One region of the Paenibacillus sp. Y568 genome, then DNA from elsewhere that is predicted to be linked to it. Evidence: a T-box and tRNA genes for the amino acid it is inferred to sense, from the RefSeq annotation. Region 1 holds a T-box; the other holds one or more tRNA genes.
The links. The T-box of region 1 lies ahead of argS (arginine--tRNA ligase). A T-box ahead of a tRNA ligase gene usually reads a tRNA of that ligase, here a tRNA-Arg.

Region 1 (4,217 bases):
ACTCATGCAGATCGGCGGACGATACTTCCAGTTATATCAACTGCAACAAGGGAATACTCTGGAATCGCCTACAGTATCTGAGCGTGTTGAAGTACTCTCTTCGCAATAAGGTCAACCCATACCTGGTGGAGTCGTATAAATAATATACAGGTAATAACGAATTTCATTTCATGAAAAATAAGAAAGATCCTCATGGCCGATAGTTGGCGTGAGGATCTTTCTGTTACGTTATATTACTAAGATTTATCAGAACGAATAGGAGTAAAGTCCTTTTCCAAACCCAGTGTTCGATACAATTCACGAGAATAACCCTGAAGTTTACGTTCAAGTGCTTGCGCTTGATCTTTAAAACTTGTGAGTTCTCGAATCATACGGGATCTACCGGCTGGACTAAACGTCTCATGAATTCGTTCCTTGAAGTAATCATGGACAATATAATTTCTTAGTTTCCAAACTTCATTTAATTGAATCGTTTCCTGTTCCGAGAACGGAAAATAATGCTTAATTTCCTGTACTAATTGGCCTAATGAACTACTTAATTTACGTTGATAAAGTTCCGTGAAATCTTCTTCTGACGGAATCTTACCCTGTGATAACTTCATTAGCATTAATAAGTTAGCCAGTTGTTGTTCCAAAGCTTGCGAATAATATACAGCCAGGCCAAAATATGCAAATACATCTTTCGAATGATCACTATCGAGCAGCTTTTCTTTTCCCATATTCCGCTCCATTCACACACAACTTGTGCAAGAAGATATGCTTTTTTTACTCTTTATGTTAAAGGAATATGTGGAATCAATCAATATATGATTCTATTAATATTATCTAATCGTTGCTTATTACATACGATTTGGAGTCCGTAGACCTAGGATATTCATGGTTCTTTGTAAGGACTCGCCTGTTAACCGTGTTAAGGTTACACGTGCTTTTCTTAATTGATCTTCCTCACTCAGAATTCTTTCCTGGCTATAGAAATGATTGAAGGCCTGTGCTACATCTAATACATATCTAGCTAATACAGAAGGTTCATTATTCTGAATCCCTCTTCTCAACTGCTCCTCGAAACGGTTAAGAAGCTTAAGAAGGTGCCATCCTGAGTCTCCTAGTGCTTCTGCATACATCCCCTGCTCATTGTCGTTAAGACTACCCTCGTGAATTTGATCTAATGCATTACTCTTCGTTAAAATACTTTGGGTTCTAGTGAATGTATATTGTAAATAGGGTCCTGTCTCCCCATCGAAATTCAGCGCATCTTCCAAAGAAAAGTCTACTTCGTTAACTCGATTATTCTTCAGATCACCAAAAACAATAGCACCTATCCCGATATCTCGTGCCACTTGATCCTTATCTTCTAGATCAGGGTTCTTATCTTCAATAATCTTCAATGCTCTGGCGATAGCTTCGTCCAGCACTTCTTCAAGATAGACGATTTTACCACGACGAGTGGACATCTTCTTCCCCTCAAATTTCATTAATCCAAAGTGAACATGCGTACAATCTTTCACCCACGCCGCACCCATTTTATCTAATACTGCAAATACTTGTTGGAAATGAAGCTTCTGTTCTCCCCCGACCACATATAGAATCTGATCTGCTTTCAAGACTTCATGACGATAGAATGCCGTTGCTAAATCTCTTGTTGGATATATTGTTGTACCGTCTGATTTCATAATTAAACATGGAGGCATCCTGGCGTCCTCTAATCTTACTACACGTGCTCCTTCACTTTCCTCTAATAATCCTTTGTCCTCAAGCGCTTGAACAACTTCACCCATTTTATCGTTATAGAAGCTTTCTCCAAGAACATGATCAAAAGTAACATCCAATCGTTCGTACATTCTATTGAACTCTTCCATACTGACTTCTACGAAATATCTCCAAAGTCGCAGAGCTTCCTCATCCCCTGATTCCAACAGACGGAACCAATTTCTCGCTTCAGGCTCTAAAGTTGCATCGTGTTCAGCCTCATCATGAAAACGCACATACAACCGCAACGACTCCTGGATCGGATTCGCCTTCAAAGCTTCATCGTCACCCCACCGCTTATACGCGGTGATCTGCTTGCCGAATTGCGTCCCCCAATCCCCAAGGTGATTAACACTAATCGATACATAACCCGCTGTTTGATACATTTTGTATAATGCAGCACCAATCATGGTGGATCTTAAGTGGCCAATACCAAAAGGCTTCGCAATATTAGGAGAGGACATATCGATAATGACTCTTTTACCATGACCCATGTTCAATTGATCTACATTGAATTGCTGCAATGCATCCATCATCTTAAGAGCATACTCATTCCGGTCAAAATGTAAATTAACATAAGGCCCAACAGCTACCGCTTTGACACCTTTCATATCAATCAGATTTGCAATGTATACCGCTATCGCCTGTGGGGATTGTCTGTACTCTTTAGCCAACATGTAACATGGAAAAGCCATATCACCCATGGCAGATGAGGGAGGCTGTTCAAATAAAGCTTCTATTTCTTTTGCCGATAGATTGACATGTGGCTGGATTGCTTCTAAAGCCCATTCTTTTAACATCATTAATCATCCTCCAGATTTAATACTTTTTAAATATCAAAAAAGCCCTCATCTCTATAATAATAAGAGACGAGAGCTATAATTCCCGTGGTACCACTCTAGTTGAACACTCGTGTATGAGGATATCATTCTCCCCATTGAGTTGTTCCGCTTGATGATCTCTAACGTTGATCAACCGGATTATTCTACTGATCAGATCTATTGGAATGATCTATACGACGTTGGAATAACCATCTCTCGGGTGCGCTTCATGAGGCTCCTACATACCGGCTTCCACCACTTCCGGCTCGCTAAGTATAGGTTTACGCTCATTACTCTCCCGTTCAAAGACGTTCAATTTATAACATTATACATGTGTATGCCGTAGCAATACAATAGTGATACTAAATATTCTTTTGGAACAACAAAATGAGAGTATTATCCTCTCTTTTCTAAATCGATCAAGGCATTCTTAAGCTCCGTTTGGGAGAAATGCTCCCCAATAAATACAACGACATCCGGAACATCTCCCTGTGGGGTGATTTTTAAGAAATCAGATTCTCTAAAGGCATACTGAAATAAGAATCGTCCCGAAGTATCACTAAATGTCATAATGCCTTTGGCACGATACACTTCACGAGGTAATTGAGCAATCAGACTCTCAAAGGCTTGGCTGTCAATGGGTCCATCAAAATAATGCGTATACACCATCACATGTTCGTGAGAATCATGCATATGCTCATGTTCATCATGAGTATGATCGTGGTTATGAACATGATCTTGTTCATGATGTTCATGATTACAATTTTCGTGATGTTCCTTATTAGGGTTATCTTCACATGTACTCTTGTTCTTCCATTGCTCTGGACGAGCAACTTGTCCAAATAAAGGTACCCAATCAACATCACAGCGAACAGCTGGGATAATCGGTGCGAATTCATTCCATCGTGAGATAACGTTATGTAACTCCTCCTGCTGAATTTCATTTACCCGGTCAATTTTATTAAGAATAAGATAAGATGCACACCGAATCTGTTCCTGCATCAGACGATACGTTTTTCCCTTTTGATCCTCATAAAGTGATAATAGATGGCACGCATCCACGACAGTAATAACACTTTTAAGATCAATTTTCATATATAAAGCTGCTTCCGACACGCCGTCTAGTATTTCCATAGGATTAGCAATCCCAGTCGCTTCAATAACAATGACATCTGGTGACTCTTTCTTGATCAGATTGGAAATCTCTAGACTAAGATCACCTCGAATCGTACAACAGATACATCCACCAAGCATTTCGGTCATGGGAACGGTCTCTTCAATGAGTGCACCCTCTAAGTTCACATCGCCAATCTCATTCATAATAACGGCTGGTCGAAGTCCTTGTTCCTGCCAGTAAGACACCATTCGTTGTAACAATGTCGTTTTCCCGCTTCCTAGGAAACCTGACAATATATATATAGGTGTAACATGATTCATATTCATTAAACTTCTCCTCCACATGCATCTGTCTTTGTTAGCCGAGTTTACTGTATAGAAAAAAGTAAAGACAACTCATAACTATAGTTCATTCTAACGATGTTATACCCCGCATACAAGTGGCACATCATTCTCCGAATAATGACGTTCTGTCTATAACCTAAAGATATGGACTAGCATATTGCAGAGTTATCGGGGAAGATTTATGCTTAT
Region 2 (4,217 bases), on a different contig from region 1:
TCCTAACTATGTTTATTATTTCATTGAATCATTAACGGATGCAGGGGTACTGGCTGGTCTGCCTCGAGAGCAAGCTTGGCAAGTTGCTCTCGAGAATGTTGCCGGTTCGGTAGAGATGTTAAGACACACTCAGCTACATCCTCGTCAATTACTGGATATTAATAATTCACCTGGTGGAGTAGGGATGCATGCACTTTACGAATTGAATAACAGTGACTTTGCAGCAGGACTTCAACGAAGTGTTCTAGCAGCTGTTAAACGAACAACAGAGTTAGGAGCGGTTCATGAATGACACAATTACAATGGGATCATACCGTGCATTATGTGAATGATTTGAGCGATGCTATTCGTACATTTGAGAATCATGGATTGAGGGCTTTTCATGGTGGTTCACATAAACAATGGGGTACCTATAATGCACTAAGCTATTTTGATTTGACTTATATTGAGTTTCTAGGAATTGAAGACCGTGAATTAGCAACGAAGGCGGACACTTCAAACCTCATCGTCAAGGATTCTCTAACGAATTTACCTGACCATGAAAGTCTAAGTCGAGTGGCTATTCGCACAGATGACATCGACCAAACGGCTGAATCATTAAGATTACAGGGTTTAGATTTGTCTCCGATTATAGATGGTAGACGAATGAACGCACAGGGACAATGGATTGAATGGCGCATGATGACTATTCATGGTGACTTTCATGGATTGGTATACCCATTTATTATTCAGTGGATAGGAACAGATGACGAACGCTTGACCAAGCTAACTGAAACGGGAGTAATTCAGCCTCATCCTGTAGGGGAAGTTACAATCGAAATGGCAGTCTTTACGGTGTCTGAGCCTTCTATTGTTGCGGCACATTGGAGCAAGGTATTTAACCTCACTCGTATTTCGTCTGAGGCCCATTCTGTGACACTTGGCATTGGAGATAAGACATTTCTATTTCAGCAGGGAAATACAGAACAATTAAGCCAATTGGTTTTTAGTACGGAATCTCCTGAATTGAGAGGTAAAACGATTCATATTGGGCAAGGAGAGTATGTGTTTCACTAATGGGTAAATTTAATGATTCGTAGGTGTTCTTTTTCATTGGAATAAAAGTAAATATTTGATAAGATACAATGGAGGCCTCCTTACACGAGGTCTATATGTTTATGGAGGGATTATTATGATGAAGCGCTATCATGGATCAGAAAGGAAGAAGCAACTGACAGGGGGGGAAATCTACTATGAACCATAGTACTATTCATCAGGGTTCTAATACCCAGTTGGTGAATCAGCTTGTATTCTTTGATGAAGAGAAGCAATCTTTCCTTAAAAGATATATACCCCACGATCTGAAAGAACGGATTAGAATGGATCAAGTCCTTTCAATGTATACAACATCACTTGAGAGTATCATTCCTAAAGGCAGCCAAGAGTTATTAAACTCCATGGTGCTCATTGGGAGTCAAGTAACTCTTTGTTACGAAGAAGATGGTTATGAAGATCAGTACACGGTTGTGTTTCCGCACATGACGGATCCGAGTAAGAATTGGATTTCATTTCTGTCACCGATTGGATTGCAGCTATTAATGACGAAAATAGATAACTCATATGAATTTATCGTACCCTCTGGTACCATGAAAGTAAGAATCAAGGATATTAAATTTATGAATTATGGCGATACAGAGAAATAATAGGTTGCAAAACCAACAAAGGAGAGTTTAATATGATCCAAGTGAAAGAGTTCGTGGATTCAGATAATTCTTATGCTGAGAATAAGGCGAATCAATTTTTAGCGGGTTTAAAAGAAGAACAAGTGATTAACATCTGTTATGAATCGGTCGTTAAGTCCAGTATATCTAAAACAGAACGCCAAAGAAGCACCATCCTAGTCGTGTACAGAACGGATAATAAAGCAGATCAGGAATAAGGTAGCTTTAACTGGTAATGAAAGGAGCTTTATGAGAATTTCCAATGTTGAGAGTGCACAAGAACAGAAGTATAAAGTGTTTTTTTTAACTTTGTCTTCCGTCTCGACGGTGTTCATTGTGTCAACCACCATTTACTTGATTGTTAATGCTATCTTTCAATAGATGACAACCTAAGAAGTTAGTACACAACAAGGGGTTCTTTTCTGCTTTCGTAGAAAAGAACCCCTTGTTGTGTATGTCCAGGAGGGATACTCTCCCTATGGTCGAGACTGCGAAGTGCATGCTAACGATGATTATGCTCCGACGCCCCCCCCATTGGGGATTCTCACCCTCCGGACACAAAAAAAGGATCTCCATATTGGAGATCCTCTTACTATATGTCCCAGGAGGGATTCGAACCCCCGACCGACGCCTTAGAAGGGCGTTGCTCTATCCAGCTGAGCTACTGAGACGCGAAAAACGAACAATTAATAATATATCATGGGCAACACATAATAGCAAGATATATTTATGAAAAAAAATTCCTCTGATGAGTGAACGGCGTTTTTTTTTCTTGGAACAGGTGTGATATAATTTGAATTAACGGAAAAATGAAAGAGAGGAGGGGCAATTATAAACGACACCACCAACACGCCAGCTAAAGACAATCTTGTACTTTTTCCGAAGACTTTGGATTACTACCAGATTCAACTTACAGTCATGCTGGAAAGTGAACGATATGGAGAAGCAATGGATCTACTTCGGTTTCTGCTTCAATGCCAAGGGCAGGAAGAACGACACGTGGACGAATGGCAGGCGTTACTTGAATGGTTAGAAACGGCGTTCCCACAATATATAACGGGAGAAGATAATGAACATTCTCCTATGGATAAAGATAATGATTTCGATGAAGAAGATCTAACTCGTCTTCGAGTTCAAGGTAAGCTTGCTGAAGACGCTGAGTATGCTAATAAATTACTTCACACCATCATGCATGAACCTTTGTCAGAACAAACCATGTTGGCCTTAGAACAGCTTTCTTATTTGAATGGTGATCTAATCGATGAGGCTCTGACGAAATGGTTGCAGAATACAGAGATGCATCCACTATTACAGTATCGTGTCCTACAGACGCTTCATAAGCGAGGTATGCTGGGGTACGTTACTTTTATGCGCGGTCAGGAACAAGTTGAAGTTGAGATTGACAATGTTCCACTGAAAGATAGCGACTTTCCGATTGCCGTTCAGCACATTGTAGATCGGGTTGCACAACATACGGAAGTTCAGGAACCTACGCTTTATTATTTTGCACAAGAGTTATGGATACAGTTTATTAAAGCTATATATGGAACAAGTATTTATCAATCTTTATTAATAGTAGATGAAGATTTAGATTTGGATATTTGGGCAGCAGCACTTCATCAGATTGTATCGGAAAGTCTGACAGGGGACAGAAATGAAGAAGAAACACGTGCTGTGTATGGGATTACAGAAAATATTCGTTTTCAATTTGAACAGGTGTATCGGACTCTGAGACAATTTATTTCAGATGGTGTAGCAGATTAAGTAATAACAAGTAATAAAATTGCCATAGTTATTTAGTATCTTGAGGTACCCCTGCTCTTGAAAAAGAATTCAATGTTGTTTATACTAAAATGGTTGTTCTGTGCGTGAAATTATGTAGATAATGATAAATCATGTGAAATATTTTTGGAGGGGAAAGCATAAAATGAAAGCAACCTGGGAAAAAATAGAGAAGAACCTTGGGGTTCTTGAAGTAGAAGTAGAAGCAGAGCGTGTAACCGAGGCACTTGATAAAGCTTTTACTAAAGTATCTAAGAAGGCAAATGTACCTGGATTCCGTAAAGGTAAAGTTCCACGTTCTATTTTTGAATCACGTTACGGTGTTGAAAGTTTGTATCAAGATGCTATTGATATCTTGCTTCCAGAAGTTTACACAGAGGCTGTTGACGAAACAGATATTTTCCCTGTAGATCGTCCGGAAATTGATATCGATCAATTTGCAAAAGGTCAGACTTTTAAATTCAAAGCAAAAGTAATTGTAAAACCTGAAGTGACACTTGGTCAATACACTGGTGTAGAAGTACCAACACAAAAGGTTGAAGTTACTGAAGAAGAATTAAATGAAGAATTGACTCGTTTACAAGATCGTCATGCAGAACTAGTTGTTATTGAAGAGGGTGTAGCTGAGAATGGCGATATCACGATTCTTGACTTTGACGGATCTGTAGATGGTGTTCCTTTCGAAGGCGGACAAGCAGAACATTATTCATTGGAACTAGGAAGTAACACATTTAT

Region 2: it encodes a tRNA-Arg, which carries the amino acid that the T-box ahead of argS (arginine--tRNA ligase) is inferred to sense. The anticodon was not compared.

What each region holds. Positions count from the first base shown of each region.
Region 1 covers NZ_JCAIUM010000002.1:229,102-233,318, reverse strand. The annotation lists gene AC1D7X_RS04170 (ABC transporter ATP-binding protein) at 1-109, shown strand, start outside; gene AC1D7X_RS04165 (hypothetical protein) at 237-719, opposite strand; gene argS (arginine--tRNA ligase) at 840-2,546, opposite strand; T-box leader at 2,609-2,882, opposite strand; gene AC1D7X_RS04155 (CobW family GTP-binding protein) at 2,964-4,010, opposite strand.
Region 2 covers NZ_JCAIUM010000004.1:315,946-320,162, forward strand. The annotation lists gene AC1D7X_RS08380 (pyrroline-5-carboxylate reductase family protein) at 1-292, shown strand, start outside; gene AC1D7X_RS08385 (VOC family protein) at 289-1,056, shown strand; gene AC1D7X_RS08390 (GreA/GreB family elongation factor) at 1,233-1,682, shown strand; gene AC1D7X_RS08395 (sporulation protein Cse60) at 1,715-1,918, shown strand; tRNA gene AC1D7X_RS08400 (tRNA-Arg) at 2,298-2,371, opposite strand; gene AC1D7X_RS08405 (hypothetical protein) at 2,700-3,464, shown strand; gene tig (trigger factor) at 3,628-4,217, shown strand, end outside.